2 regions of the Streptomyces sp. NPDC046931 genome follow, and region 2 is predicted to be linked to the other one. Evidence: riboswitches for the same ligand, from Rfam matches in the RefSeq annotation. Region 2 holds a riboswitch; the other holds the start of a gene.

Region 1 (7,691 bases), on a different contig from region 2:
CCGGGACCACGGTGAGCGCGGCCGGGGAGCCGACGGGCCATTCCGGGCGGCCCCGCAGCAGCCGTACGGCGATGTCGGCTGCCATTCCGAGCCAGGCGGCGGCCGCCAGTGCCAAAAGGACACGCGAGAGGACCTCGTACCCGGTCTGGTGCAGCCCGACCGACAGAACGCCGGTCGCCAACGCGGCGGCCCCGGTGGCGGGCGGACGCTGCGCCCACCAGGTGCGGAGCGCAAAGGAGCCAGACATGCGCCCGATGCTAGGGACGCGCACACGGCTTGCGTACGGGGCACGCGCGCGTGAACCCCGAAAACAACCCCACGCGCGCGTCCTGCCCGACCGGCACCCGCGCCGCCGGTCTCAGGCGGGTCGCACCACGCTGTGGATGATCGACGCGCCGCCGTAGTAGACCGACTCCTCGCGCACGTAGGCACCCGGCTTCGGGGCGTGGATCATCATGCCGTTGCCGATATAGACGCCGACGTGGCTGATGTCGTCGTAGAAGAAGACCAGGTCACCCGGCTGGGCCTCGGAGAGCGGCACCGTCGTGCCGGCGTTCACCTGGTCGTACGTGGTGCGTGGAAGCGTCACCCCGGCGGCCTTCCACGCGGCCTGGGTCAGGCCCGAGCAGTCGTATGACCCGGGGCCCGTCGCTCCCCACACATAAGGCTTGCCGATCTGCGCGCGGGCGAAGGCGAGGGCCTTCGCGGCCTTCGTCGCGTACGAGGAGTCCGCGGCGGAGGATCCCTGCGAGCCGGTCGTCGGGCTCGACGTGCCGGTCGTCGGGCTCGACGTGCCGGTCGTCGGGCTCGAGGCGCCGGTCGTGGGGCTCGAGGCGCCGGTCGTCGGGCTCGGTGACGGCTGCTCCGGCTGCGCGGCCGCCTGCCGCCGGGCCAGCGCCTCCGCCTGGCGCCGGGCCTCCTCCTGCTTCCGCTTCTCGAGCGCGGCGAGCCGCGCCTTCTCCTGCGCGGTCAGCTCGGACAGCAGTTGCCGCGCGTCGGCCAGCTTCTTCTGGACGTCCGTCTTGGCGGACCGCAGCGCCGCCTGCGACTCGGTGAGCGACCGGAGGCTGTCGGTGGCCTCCTGCCGCTTCCTCATCGTCGCGGCCTGGTCGGTGACGTACTGGTCGACCGCCTCCTTCTGACGGCTGGTGAGCCGGCTCATCAGCTGGGTTCGGTCGAAGTAGTCCTGGGGGCTGTCGGCCAGCAGGAAAGTGGCCGTGTCGGGGGCCGCGGCCCCGGTCCGGTACTGCGCGGCGGCGAACGAACCCAGCTCTTCCCGCGCGTCGTTGAGCTTCTGCGTGCGCCGGGCGACGTCGTCGAGGAGCGTGTCGACACTTTGGCGCTGCCTGGTGGTCCTTTCCTTGGCCGCGTTGTATCTGTCGGTGGCCGACTCCGCCTGGCGGTAGAGGTCGTCGACCTTCTTCTCGACTTCCTCGACGCTGGGTCGGCCGTCGGCGGAGGGCGCGGCCTGCGCCGTCTGGGAGAGCAGCGCCATGGAGGTGAGGGCCGCCGTCGCGAGGGCGGGGGTCCGTATGCCCGCGATGCGGGGGCCCGAGGGGCGGGACTTGCGGTGCGGCGCCATGAGAGGCGTCTCCTTCCGTACTCCGCCTACCGGGTTAGCTGTCGGGTTCGGGCGGGTGGTTCCGGAAGGTGTGCCCTACGGCCGTGCCCCACGGGGCGGTCGACCGATTCACCCCAGGTCGGGTGGGTCCCCGGCTCCGGCTGCCATGGGGCGCACCGGATTCGGCAGAGGCCGCGCGGCCCGGCGACCTTCGCCGGTGGGGGTCGTACGGCCTGCCCGGCACGGTAGCCAACTCCTGTGGCCCCTGTGAAGGTTGAGGTGCGATATGCCCGATACGTTTTCGTGGTCTCGACTCCCGGAAACCCTCGTCGAGCGCGGACCGTGAACGGGCGCGTCCGGACGGTGACGCCGGGCCGCGCCCGGGTCGGGGGCGCCGAGTTTTCGGGACGGCGGCCGGTTGTCGGCGGGGCGCCCTAGACTCGGAGAGCGATGAGCAGCCTCTTTGACGACAGCTTCCTGGCGGACCTCCAGGCCACCCCGGCCCATGAGGAGGAGCCCCCGCCGCCCGACGACGATCACGCTCCGGAGCGGGTTCCGGACGATCTGTTCGGCGGTCGGTTCGACCTGCCGCCGGTCCGGGACTCCTACTACCGCGACGGTGCTCCCCGCCCGGCGCTCGACCCGGGGGCGCTGCTCGAGGGGCTGAACGAGAACCAGCGCGCGGCGGTCGTGCACGCCGGCTCCCCGCTGCTCATCGTCGCCGGCGCCGGCTCCGGCAAGACCCGTGTGCTCACACACCGCATCGCCTATCTGCTGGGCGAACGCGGCGTCCATCCCGGGCAGATCCTCGCGATCACCTTCACCAACAAGGCCGCGGGCGAGATGAAGGAGCGCGTCGAGCAGCTCGTCGGCCCGCGCGCGAACGCGATGTGGGTGATGACCTTCCACAGTGCGTGCGTCCGCATCCTGCGCCGCGAGAGCAAGAAGCTCGGCTTCACGTCCTCCTTCTCGATCTACGACGCCGCCGACAGCAAGCGTCTGATGGCGCTCGTCTGCCGCGACCTGGACCTCGACCCCAAGCGGTACCCGCCCAAGTCGTTCAGCGCCAAGATCTCCAACCTCAAGAACGAGCTGATCGACGAGGAGGACTTCGCCGCCCAGGTCGCCGGGGGCACCTCCCAGACGGAGTCCGGGGGAGGGTTCGAGAAGACCCTCGCCCAGGCGTACGCGCTCTACCAGTCGAGGCTCCGCGAGGCGAACGCACTCGACTTCGACGACCTGATCATGACGACGGTCAACCTGCTGCGCGCCTTCCCGGACGTCGCCGAGCACTACCGCCGCCGCTTCCGCCACGTCCTCGTCGACGAGTACCAGGACACCAACCACGCCCAGTACGCCCTGGTCCGCGAGCTGGTCGGCCCGGCGGCCGGCGACCGCCCCGGGGGCGTACCGCCCGGCGAGGACGACCTGCGGCCCGCCGAACTGTGCGTCGTCGGTGACGCCGACCAGTCGATCTACGCCTTCCGCGGCGCCACCATCCGCAACATCCTCCAGTTCGAGGAGGACTACCCGGACGCCACCACGATCCTCCTGGAGCAGAACTACCGCTCCACGCAGACGATCCTGAGCGCCGCCAACGCGGTCATCGAACGCAATGAGTCGCGCCGCCCCAAGAACCTGTGGACCCATGCGGGCGCGGGCGCGCGGATCACCGGCTATGTCGCCGACACGGAGCACGACGAGGCGCAGTTCGTCGCCGACGAGATAGACCGTCTCACCGACCAGGGCGAGGCCAAGGCGGGCGACGTCGCCGTCTTCTACCGCACCAACGCCCAGTCCCGTGTCTTCGAAGAGGTCTTCATCCGCGTCGGCCTGCCCTACAAGGTCGTCGGCGGCGTCCGCTTCTACGAGCGCAAGGAGGTCCGGGACGTCCTGGCCTACCTGCGGGTGCTGGCGAACCCGGAGGACTCCGTTCCGCTGCGGCGCATCCTGAATGTGCCGAAACGGGGCATCGGTGAGCGCGCCGAGGCGATGATCGACGCCCTGGCCCAGCGGGAGAAGATCAGCTTCTCGCAGGCCCTGCGCCGCGTGGACGAGGCGTACGGCATGGCGGCCCGCTCGACGAACGCCGTCAAGCGGTTCAACGCGCTGATGGAGGAGCTGCGGACCATCGTGGAGTCGGGCGTGGGCCCGGCCACGGTCCTGGAAGCCGTCCTGGAACGCACCGGCTATCTGGCCGAACTCCAGGCCTCGACCGACCCCCAGGACGAGACCCGTATCGAGAACCTCCAGGAACTCGCCGCCGTGGCCCTGGAGTTCGAGCAGGAGCGCGGCGAAGGCGCGGCGACCGCGGAGGCACCGGCCCCGGCGGGCACGCTGGCCGACTTCCTGGAGCAGGTCGCCTTGGTCGCCGACTCCGACCAGATCCCCGACGAGGAGGAGGGCAACGGCGTCATCACGCTGATGACCCTGCACACCGCGAAGGGCCTGGAGTTCCCGGTGGTCTTCCTTACCGGCATGGAGGACGGCGTCTTTCCGCACATGCGTGCGCTCGGCCAGACCAAGGAGCTCGAGGAGGAGCGGCGCCTGGCGTACGTCGGCATCACCCGCGCGCGGGAGCGGCTCTACCTCACCCGGTCCGCCATGCGCAGCGCCTGGGGCCAGCCCTCGTACAACCCGCCCTCACGTTTCCTGGAGGAGATCCCGGACCAGCACGTGGAGTGGAAGCGGACGGGCGCATCCTCCGGTACCCCCTCCTCGGGTCCGGTCTCGGGTGTGGCGGCCTCCCTGTCGTCGTCGCTGTCGTCGTCCCGGTCGCGGTCCTCGGCCGCGGGCGCCTCCGGTTTCGCCACCCGCCGGGGCGGTGCGACGGAGAGGCCGGTGGTCTCCCTGGCGGTCGGCGACCGCGTCACCCACGACCAGTTCGGTCTGGGCACGGTGGTCGGCGTGAAGGGCACGGGCGGGAACGCGGAGGCGACTATCGACTTCGGCGACACGAAGCCGAAGCGGCTCCTGCTGCGGTACGCGCCGGTGGAGAAGCTGTAGAGCCGGTAGGCAACCGGTAGACCGCGACGGCCGGGCCCCCGCCGAAGGGCGGGGGCCCGGCCGCGCGTCGATCTGGCGGGTCGGTCAGGTGGGGTTCAGCCCATGGCTGCGCAGCCAGGGCAGCGGGTCTATCGCGGCGCCCCCGCTCGGCCGTACCTCGAAGTGCAGGTGGGGACCGGTGGAGTTGCCGGAGTTGCCGGAGTACGCGATCGGCTGGCCGGCCCTCACGGTCGTCCCGGACGGGACTCGGTAGCTGGAGAGGTGGCAGTACCACGTCTCCGTGCCGTCCATCGCGGTCACGATCATCATGTTGCCGTAGGCGCTGTTCCACTGGGTGCGGACCGTGCCGTCGGTCGCGGCCATGACCGTCGTGCCGTACGACACGGGGAAGTCGATACCGGTGTGCACCGACATCCAGTTGACCCCGGCCTGGCCGAAGTAGGCGCTGAGCCCCCGCTGCATGACCGGCAGTACGAACTTCGGGCGCAGCCGCTCCTTGAGGGCCGCCTCCGCCGCCGCCTTCTTCTTCTCGGCCACCTGCTGGGCCTTGAGGTCGATACGTTCCTGCGTACGGCTCGCCCGGTCCGCGAAGTCGTTCGCGCCCGCGGAGAGGTTCTCGAGCTGCGAGTCCAGCTTGGTGTTCGCGGCGGACGGCACCACCGGCACCGCATCCGACGCGCTCGCCGTGGTCTCCTTGCCGCCGCTGCCGCCCACGCCGACCGTGGCGGCGGCGATCCCGGCCACCCCCATCACACACGCCGACGGCACGGCGACCGTCAGCAGCGCGGAGCGCTTCGCCGGGCTACGGCGCCGGGACCGGCCGGCCGTGCGGGACGCGGCACGCGAGGCCGGCACGGGAGTGATCTCTTCCTGGTCGTCGAGCAGGGGCGCGTCGTCGGACTGCTCACGCAGGGACGCCAAGTCGGTGTCGTCCAGGGCGTGCTGCTCGTACGGAAGCTGTTCGAAGGCGGCGGTGCCCGACTGGTCGAAGGCCTCCGCGGTGTCGAAGACCTGTGTCGCCGGCTGCTCGAAGGACTCGGTCCCGTCGAAGGACTCGCCCCCGTGCAGGTGCGTCGCCGCCGTGGTCGGTGTCTGCTGGTCGTGCGCCGCGTGCTCGGCGATGCCGCCCGAGTTCCACTGGGTGGCGTCGTACGCCCCCGTGTCGAACGTCTGTGTGCCCCAGTCCCACTGCTGGGTCCCGTCGGCGGACTGGCCGGCCTCGAGCCAGGCGTGTGCGTCCCACTGGCCCGTGGCATCGGGGGGTCCGGCCTGCGTGGGGATGCCGACGACCTGCTGGTACCCCATGCCCCAGCCGGCCGTGTCATGGCTGCCGGTGTCGAACGAGGCGTGGTGCTGGGCGGCGTACGGGTCGTAGTGGAGTGTCTCGTGCGTGCCGGTGCCGTACATCTGGTGGCCGTCCGCGCCGAGCGAGGCGTGGCTGCCGGTCCCCCAGTGGGAGGTGTCGTACGAGCCGGTCGCACCGCCCCCCGGGAGGTCACCGAAGAGGGGATCGGCCGAGAAGGCCGTGGCCGTGTGGCCCCCGACGCCGTACGCCGTCGCGGCGGGGTCGGCATGCGACGTGTATTCGGTGAACTCACCGTACTGGCCGCCCTGCCCGCCGTACGACGCGTAGTGCGCCGAGGCCGCATCGGGGGCCGGAGCCGGGGGAGTTGCGGTCCCCGACGGGTGACGGTCGTTCACCAACTTCTCTTTCGCCTCGGCAGCAGGGGCTGGCAGAGCAGTGCGGCGACTGTACCCGGCGGTACGCGGGCGCGACAATCTTCCGCAGGTTTCCCTCGGGCAGGAAACGGGCAATCGACCGTGTTTCGGCGGTCCCCGGGCAAGGCTTTGGCTTTGCGTTCGATGAACGTTCGACAGTAAGGGGGTGACCGGAAGTGTCGGAGTGGCCGTCACGCCACCGTCAGGCCACCCGTGGGAGCGTCCGCCGGTGCGGCCGGCTGCGCGAGGTCCAGTGCCTGCCGGATCCCCGTCGCGACCGCGGGGTGGACCGGCAGGGCCAGATGGCCGATGCCGCTCACCCGGATGTTGTGCGCCAGCAGGTCCGGGTGGTCGACGCAGGCCGTCTCCAGCGGATCCATCAGCGGGTCCAGATCGCTCCAGAAGCTCACGAAGTGCGTGCGGCAGCCGGGGGCCGGCTCGCGCAGCTCCTGGATCAGCTCGGAGGCGGGGCGCATCTGGCGGACGATGGGGTGTGCGTTCGCGAGCGGCGCGACCCGGGTGCCGGAGTGGGGCGTGCCCAGCGTGACGAGCGTACGGACGTGAAGGTCGCCGCCGAGGCGCTGTACGTAGTACCGCGCGATCAGTCCGCCCAGGCTGTGGCCCACGACGTCCACGTGCGGCTGTCCGGTGCGCTCGCACAGCTCTTCTATGTGCCGGCCGAGCAGTTTCGCCGCGGTGCGGATGTCACAGGTCAGCGGAGAGTAGTTCAGTGACTCGATGTGCTGCCGGCCGTGCTGGGCGAGATTGCGGCGTAGCAGTACGAAGACCGAGCGGTTGTCGATGAACCCGTGGACCAGGATGACCGGGGGCTTGGCCTCGGTCGGCAGCGTCGCGGCGTCCGGCGGGGGAGAGAGCGCGCTGGAGTGGCGCTCCTGGATGATCCCGGAGGGGTAGAGCAGCAGATGTCCCGCGAGGATCGCGAGCTCCAGAGCGGTCGCCTTCAGCAGGGCCATGGAGAGACCGGCGAGCCTGCCGGGAAACATGCGCTGGCACAGCGGCAGGAAGGGCTGCACTGCCCGCGAGACCATCATGGCCGACCTCCCGTCGGCGCACGTGAGGACGCCTCTGTCCCCCGTGTGCCCTAGTGGAAAGCCGTGGGGCGGGGGTCTGCGGGGCAGATGCCGTGTGAACGGCCGTACCGCGGATGCGGCGCATGAGCCGATGGCGCGGCGGACGGCTTCTCGTCGGAGTGACGAGTGACGCTTTCCGCCGTCCGCGTGATGCGGTTCCCGTCCTCCTCGTACGGGTGCGGCTCCCGCTGTCGTGCCCTTGCAATCCTTTCGCCGGCGAGCCCGCCACCCGGCGCCCGGCCGGCGGTGGCGAGGCCGCCTTGCAGCGGCTCTCCGTGCGCATGATCCCCTCGGACCACGGCGCGCGAGCCGCT
Region 2 (7,691 bases):
TCGCCGCAGGCGGCGGGCTCCAGGTCGATGCGGGAGACGGCGCCCCAGCCGATGGTCAGGACGACCTCGCGGGGCAGGGTGCCCGGAGTGTAGGACTCCGGGTTGGCGACGACGCGGCTGACGACGACCGACGAGATCCGGCCGAGCTTCACCGACTCCGTCGACGTGGTGGCGTACGGCGTCGGGGAGGTGTCGTCCGCGGCCTGTTCGTCGGTGTGGCTGACGATGAAACGGGTGCCCGTGAGGACCAGCACGGTCACGTGGCGACGCACCTCGTTCGCGTCGAACGTGGTCTCCTGGTGGACCAGGTACGACCGGATGGGCTCGCCGCCCACCGCGGTTTCCACCGCTTCGGCCACGAGAGCCGGGTAGTAGCCGCTGCGCTCGATCGCCGTGCGCAGCCCCTGGGTCGTCGTACTGGTCTTGGCCATGGCGTCCATCCTACGGGGGCCCGCTGACTGCGAGGCACCGCTTGTCCCCGCTCAGTACGGCGGCAGCCTCCTCGGGCCGAGGTCGCCGCGGGCGGGCGGCGGGGCGAGCCGCACGGTGGCGCCGAGCACGCTCAGACCGCGGGGGGCGACGACGACGGGCTCCAGGGTGACGGCGACGACCTCCGGATGGTCGTCGACCAGGCGTGACACGCGCAACATCAGCTGTTCGAGGGCAGGCGTGTCGACGGGTGCGGAGCCCCGCCAGCCGAACAGGAGCGGGGCAGTCCGGATCGCTCGGACCAGGGAGGTTGCGTCGCGGTCGGTGACCGGAATCAAACGGTGCGCCATGTCGCCGAGCAGTTGCGAGGCGGCCCCCGCGAGGCCGAACGAGAGCACGGCCCCGGCCGCCGGGTCGATCACGGCGCGTATGAGCGTGTCCACGCCGCGTGGCGCCATGCCCTGCACGACCGGCCGCAGCTCTTCGGGCTTTCCGAACAGCTCGGTCAACTCGGTGTACGCGCGCAGCAGTTGCTCCTCGTCGGCCAGGTCGAGGCGTACCCCGCCCAGGTCGGCGCGGTGCCGCAGATTGGGTGCGGTGGCCTTGAGAGCGACCGGGTAGCCGATCGCGCGGGCGGCCCGGGCGGCGGCCTCGGGGGTGGGCGCGGGAAGGGCCCTGCGGACATGGATGCCGTAGCGCGCGAGCAGGTCGCAGGTCTCGTCCGTGCCGAGCGTGAGGCCCTGGCCCTCGGCGAGCAGCCTCGCGATCAGCGCGGCGGCGCCCTTCTCGTCGATGTCGTCGTACTCGGGCACCTTGCCGGGGTCGGCGGCGTCCCGTCGCCACTGGGCGTATCTGACCGCCTGGGCCAGAGCCCGGACGGCGCGTTCCGCGGCGGGGTAGGCGGGGATCAGGCGGGCATCGGCCGGGGCCTGAACCGTGGCCGGCGGCCGTTCCGCCGGGCGTGGGGGGTCGGTGCGCTGGGCCTGGGGCGAGGTGCTGGCCGCGGCGGACAGAGCCTCGGCGAGCCCGCCCAGCTCGACGTGGACCACGAGCACCGGCTTGGCGGGGGCAGCCGCGGCGGCCGAACGGAGGGCCTCCGCCAGGGCGGCGTCCCCGGCCGAGGTCTCCCCCACCGCCGGTATGGCCGTCACGACGACGGCATCGCAGGCGTCGCCGGCCAGCGCCGTGGTCAGCGCCCCGCGGAAGTCCTCGGCCGACGCCTCCGTCGTCAGGTCGAGCGGCGGCAACGGGCGCAGCCCTTCCGTCAGGCACGCGTCGTAGGTCAGCAGGCCCAGCGACTCGGAGTTGCCGAGGATCGCCACCCGGGGCCCGGCGGGCAGCGGCTGGCGGGCCAGCAGCAGCCCCGCGTCCACCAGTTCCGTGATCGTGTCCACCCGGATCACCCCGGCCTGCCGCAGCAGCGCGGAGACCGTGGCGTGCGGCAGGCGCGTGGCCCGTACGGCATGGCCCTGGGGGGCGCTTCCGTGCCGCGCGCCCTGCACCACGACCAGGGGCTTGGCCGCCGCCGTGCGCCGTGCGAGCCGGTTGAACTTGCGCGGGCTGCCGATGGTTTCCAGGTACATCAGGGCGACGTCGGTGTCCGCGTCCTCGTACCAGTACTGGAGGACGTCGTTGCCCGAGACGTCCGACCGGTTTCCGGAGGAGACGAACGTCGACACGCCGGTCACCCCGGTGACGCCTCCGCCGCGGCGGTGCAGCCGGGAGAGCAGTGCGATGCCGATGGCGCCGGACTGGGCGAACAGCCCTATGCGCCCGGTGCGCGGCATCTCGGGCGCGAGGGAGGCGTTGAGCCGGACGTCCGGCGAGGTGTTGATGATCCCGAAGGCGTTGGGCCCGATGATCCGCATCCCGTACGACCGGGCCTGCCGCACCAGCTCCCGCTGGCGCTCCCGTCCCTCCGGCCCGCTCTCGGCGTATCCCGCGGAGATCACCACGAGCCCCTGCACCCCGTGCTCGCCGCACTCGGCGACGACCTCGGGGACGTGCTCCGCGGGGACGGCGACGACCGCGAGGTCCACCGGCTCGGGGATCTCGCGGACGGAGCGGTGGGCGGGCACCCCGTCGAGTTCCATCGGGTCGGCCTCGAAGGCCTTGTTCACCGCGTACAGGTGGCCGGTGTAGCCGCCGTCCTTGAGGTTGCCGAGGAGGCTGCGGCCCACTCCCCCGGGTGTGCGGCCCACCCCGATCACGGCGACCGAGCCGGGCGCGAGCAGTCGCTGCACCGATCGCGCCTCGGCCCGCTGCTCCCGCGCCCGCTGCACGGCCAGCGACCGGTCGGTGGGCTCCAGGCCGAACTCCAGGTGTACGACACCGTCCTCGAAGCTGCGCTTCTGCTGATACCCCGCGTCGGTGAACACCTTGATCATCCTGGTGTTGGCGGGCAGCACCTCGGCGGCGAACCGGCGGATGCCACGCTCCCTGGCGACCGCCGCGATGTGTTCGAGGAGGGCGGACGCGACCCCGCGTCCCTGGTGCGCGTCCTGCACGAGGAAGGCCACCTCGGCCTCGTCGGCCGGCGCGGAGGCGGCCCTGCCGTCGGCCCCGATGCGGTCGTAGCGGACGGTGGCGATGAACTCGCCGCCGATCGTGGCCGCGAGTCCCACCCGGTCCACGAAGTCGTGGTGCGTGAAGCGGTGGACGTCCCTGGCGGACAGCCGGGGGTACGGAGCGAAGAAGCGGTAGTACTTCGACTCGTCCGAGACCTGCTCGTAGAAGCTGACGAGGCGCTCGGCGTCGCCGGCGGTGATGGGTCTGATGCGCGCGGTGCCGCCGTCGCGCAGCACCACGTCGGCCTCCCAGTGGGCGGGATACTCGTACCGGTCCGACGCGGTCTGCATGGGCCCCAGAGTACGGCTCGCGTCCGACAACAGCGCGAGGCAGGCTGGGGGAACCGAGCGGGCGCCGTCCAACATGCGGACCCGCCCGGGGAGGGGGCTTCCGCCCGGTCCGGGAACGCTTCATCATATGGAAAACTGGTCTAGACAACCCTGAACTCCTGAAGGGCAGCAACACATGGCTGAGCGCCGCGTCAACGTCGGCTGGGCCGAGGGCCTCCACGCCCGCCCCGCCTCCATCTTCGTCCGGGCAGCCACGGCCTCCGGGATCCCCGTGACCATCACCAAGGCCGGCGGCAACCCCGTCAACGCCGCCTCCATGCTGGCGGTTCTCAGCCTGGGCGCCCAGGGCGGCGAGGAGGTTGTCCTGGCCTCGGACGCGGAAGGTGCGGATGCCGCGCTGGACCGCCTGGCCAAGCTGGTCGCCGAGGGGCTCGAGGAGCTTCCCGAGACGGTCTGACCCTTCGCACACCACGGTCATGGAAGCCGCGCCGCCCTCGGGTCGGACGCGGCTTCCGCCGTCTTCGGGCACCACCGAATTGCGCCTCGGCCCGGCCGTACGAGAAATGCGGCACCGTCGCGAGAATTAAGCGCGGCACGCCGGAATCACGCACGCCGATTTGGTCGTGCGCATGAGAACGAGGACAGCGGAAATAGACCCCGCCGAATATCCCTCTTTGTATACGGCGTCCGTGTTAATGCCGGACCCCCGACACGTTTACGGCATGTTGCGAAGTCCTCACACGTTCCGCGCGGTCGCCCCCCGCGCCGGGGAAGCGCAGCCGGTGCGCGGCCGTCGCGCGCTCGGCGTGCAGCGCCGTGAGGGCGCGCGCCCGCTCACTGTCCCCGCGTGCGACGGCGTCCACGATGCCGCCGTGCTCGGCCCACGACTCCACGGGGTTGGCCGGCACCTCGACCGTGTACATCCAGGCGATCTTGTGCCGCAGCTGGCCGAGCGTCGAGGTGAGCGCGGGGCTCCCACAGGACTGGGCCAGCGTCTCGTGAAACCATCCGCCCAGAGAGCGCAGATCCTCGCCGGTGCCCCTCCTGGCGCGCTCCTGGCCCAGCCTGACCAGGCCGCGCAGCACCTTGAGATGGGCCGCGGTGCGGCGCTGGGCGGCCCGAGCGGCCCCCAGCGGCTCCAGCAGCATGCGCATCTCCAGCAGGTCGGCGGCCTCCTGATCGGTGGGCTCCGCGACACACGCGCCCGCGTGTCTGCGGGTGACGACGAAGCCCTCGGCCTCCAGGGTCCGCAGGGCCTCGCGCACGGGGACACGGGAGACGCCGTAGCGGCGGGCCAGGAGCTCCTCGGTGAGCCGGCCGCCGCGCTCGTAGACACCCGCGACGATGTCATCACGGATCGCCGTGCATACCGAGTGCGCCGGAATACGCATGACCGACCTCCGCCTTAAACCCCGTGAAACGTCGACGGTTGACGTGTGTTCCGTCGACTCTATTGCAGCGGGGCCGAATTTCCGACGGCAGACCGGATTCCATGGATATTTTTTGGACAGACAACAGTTCGAAACAATGATGGCCCCGGCCGGTGAGCCGGGGCCATCACATCCGGGCGCGCCGCACGGCGGCCGGCCGTCAGACGTTCACGCCGTGCGACCTGAGATAGGCGACGGGGTCGATGTCGGAGCCGTACTCCTGGCTCGTGCGCGCCTCGAAGTGGAGGTGGGGACCGGTGGTGTTGCCGGTGGCCCCGGACAGACCGATCTGCCGGCCGGGAGTGACGCTCTGGCCCACGGAGACACCGATGGACGACAGATGACCGTACTGCGTGTACGTGCCGTCGTTCATCTTGATGACGATCTGGTTGCCGTACGCGCCGCCCCAGCCGATCTCGACGACGGTGCCCGAGCCCACGGCGTGCACGGGCGTGCCCGTGGCGGCGTGGAAGTCGATGCCGGTGTGGGTGCCGGAGGACCACAGGGAGCCGCCGGACTTGTAGCCGGTGGAGACGTAGGAGTGGAAGACAGGCGTCACATACGCGTTGAGACGCTCGCGCTCGGCCTCACGGGCCGCGCGCTCCTTGGCCTCACGTTCCTTGCGCGCCTTCTCCGCGGCCTGCCTGCGCGCCGCCTCCGCGGCCTTCTTCTGCTCGGCGGCCTGCTTCTGGGCGGCTGCCTGGGCGTCGATCTTCTCCGCGACCGAGTCGCCGAGGGCGAGGGCCCGGATCAGTCCGGTCTCCTGGACGGGCTGCCCGGCGGCGAAGGCCGGGGCGGCGAGGGTGCCGATGACGCCGGTGGTGCTGAGCGCCGCGACGCCCATGGCGTTCGTGGTCGTACGCCGCATGCGGCTCGGACGGCGGTGCTTCCCGGTGGCGCAGGTGAACGCCATGAAGTGGCTGGTCCTTTCCTTCCCTCTCGCCTACCGGGTTAGCTGACGGGTTCGGAGCAGGAAGGTCTCCTACGGGCTGACGCCCGATTCACCCCAGGGACTGCATGAGCCCCCAGCCGCGAAGGCGCGAGGGCAAGGTGGGTCCCCGGCTCCCCTGGCTCGCGCCGTACGGGGACTCGGCGATGGCTGTCCGGTGCCGCGGGTGCGGCGCACTGCCTGACGGACAGCCCGACAGACGCTAGAAGCGCTCTCTTCGGGTCGGCAAACCGATCAGGGGGTTTGTAGCGCATCCCACAGGGCAGAGGGGCGGTCTCTGTGGCAATACGGACAAACTCACGAGTGAGCCCGAACGAGCGGGCCCTGGTGACGCAAGACGTCACCAGGGCCCCTTCGGAACGTCGCCGTCCCGGACGCGTACGAGGCGTCTCTACTCCGCCCGTACGACGCGGACTTCACCGATGCCGAGCGCCTTGACGGGCTCCTCGATCTGCGCGGCGTCGCCCACCAGGATGGTCACCAGACGGTCCACGGGGAAGGCGTTCACGACCGCGGCCGTGGCCTCGACCGTGCCCGTCTCGGCGAGCTTCTGATACAGCGTCGACTGGTAGTCGTCCGGCAGGTGCTGTTCGACCTGGTCGGCGAGCGTGCTCGCGACGGCCGCCGCGGTCTCGAACTTGAGCGGTGCCACACCCACCAGGTTCTGCACGGCGACGTCTCGCTCGGCGTCCGTCAATCCCTCGGCGGCGAGGGTGCGCAGCACCTTCCAGAGGTCGTCGAGCGCGGGGCCGGTGTTCGGCGTGTCGACGGAACCGCTGATGGCCAGCATCGCGGCGCCGGTGCCGTCGGGCACGGAACGCAGCACCTGGCCGAACGCCCGCACACCGTAGGTGTAGCCCTTCTCCTCGCGCAGGACGCGGTCCAGGCGGGAGGTGAGGGTGCCGCCGAGGCAGTACGTACCGAGCACCTGTGCGGGCCACACCCGGTCGTGGCGGTCGGCGCCGACGCGGCCGATGAGCAGCTGCGTCTGGACCGCGCCGGGGCGGTCGACGATGACCACGCGGCCGCTGTCGTCCGCGGTCACCGGGGGCGCGGGACGCGGCTTGGCGGGCGCCGCCGTCCAGGCCCCGAGCGTCTCGCCGAGGAGCGCGTCGAGGTCGACGCCGGTGAGGTCGCCGACCACGACGGCGGCGGCGGTCGAGGGCCGCACATGCCGCTCGTAGAAGGCGCGGACCGCCGCGGAGTCGATGGCCGCGACCGTCTCCTCGGTGCCCTGGCGCGGGCGCGACATCCGCGAGGACGCCGGGAACAGCTGCTTGGAGAGCTCCTTGGCGGCGCGGCGGGCCGGGTTGGCGGTCTCGTGCGGGATCTCGTCGAGGCGGTTGCGCACCAGGCGCTCGACCTCGCTGTCGTCGAACGCCGGTGACCTCAGGGCGTCGGCGAGCAGTCCGAGCGCCTTCGGAAGGCGGGAGACCGGCACTTCGAGGGACAGGCGCACACCGGGGTGGTCGGCATGCTGGTCGAGGGTGGCGCCGCAGCGCTCCAGCTCGGCGGCGAACTCCTCGGCCGAGTGCTTGTCGGTGCCTTCGGAGAAGGCGCGCGCCATGATCGTGGCGACGCCGTCGAGGCCGGCCGGCTCAGCGTCCAGGGGCGCGTCGAGGAGCACCTCGACGGCGACGACCTGCTGGCCGGGGCGGTGGCAGCGCAGCACCGTCAGACCGTTGTCCAGCGCGCCGCGTTCGGGCTCGGGGAACGCCCAGGGCCGGGCCGTGCCGGGCTGGGGCTGCGGGTGGAAGTCCATGGTCGCGAGCTCGGTCACTTCGCCGACTCCTCGTCGTTGCTGGTGCCTTCGGCGCCGGTGTTCTCGGCGGCTTCCGTGGTCTCGGCCCCGGCCGCGACCGGCTCGTACACGAGCACCGCGCGGTTGTCGGGGCGCAGGCGGGCCTTCGCGACCTCCCGCACCTCCTCGGCGGTGACGGCGAGCACCCGTCGCACGGCGGTCAGGGCGAGCTGCGGGTCGCCGAACAGCACGGCGTACCGGCACAGTTCGTCGGCGCGGCCGGC

Evidence for each region. Region 2 has a riboswitch for cyclic di-AMP ahead of ABZ876_RS26395 (M23 family metallopeptidase). Riboswitches for the same ligand answer to the same signal wherever they lie in the genome.
Region 1: linked by a shared signal. The riboswitch ahead of ABZ876_RS02895 (NlpC/P60 family protein) and the one ahead of ABZ876_RS26395 (M23 family metallopeptidase) in region 2 are both predicted to bind cyclic di-AMP.

The regions. Positions count from the first base shown of each region.
Region 1 is NZ_JBEYWX010000001.1:636,672-644,362, reverse strand. It holds gene ABZ876_RS02900 (tellurite resistance/C4-dicarboxylate transporter family protein) at 1-247, opposite strand, end outside; gene ABZ876_RS02895 (NlpC/P60 family protein) at 359-1,582, opposite strand; cyclic di-AMP (ydaO/yuaA leader) riboswitch at 1,591-1,759, opposite strand; gene pcrA (DNA helicase PcrA) at 2,012-4,567, shown strand; gene ABZ876_RS02885 (peptidoglycan DD-metalloendopeptidase family protein) at 4,652-6,268, opposite strand; gene ABZ876_RS02880 (alpha/beta fold hydrolase) at 6,478-7,338, opposite strand.
Region 2 is NZ_JBEYWX010000017.1:43,643-51,333, forward strand. It holds gene ABZ876_RS26375 (DUF5998 family protein) at 1-431, opposite strand, end outside; gene ABZ876_RS26380 (GNAT family N-acetyltransferase) at 483-3,287, opposite strand; gene ABZ876_RS26385 (HPr family phosphocarrier protein) at 3,463-3,744, shown strand; gene ABZ876_RS26390 (GntR family transcriptional regulator) at 3,980-4,678, opposite strand; gene ABZ876_RS26395 (M23 family metallopeptidase) at 4,878-5,630, opposite strand; cyclic di-AMP (ydaO/yuaA leader) riboswitch at 5,643-5,822, opposite strand; gene ABZ876_RS26400 (pitrilysin family protein) at 6,058-7,446, opposite strand; gene ABZ876_RS26405 (pitrilysin family protein) at 7,443-7,691, opposite strand, start outside.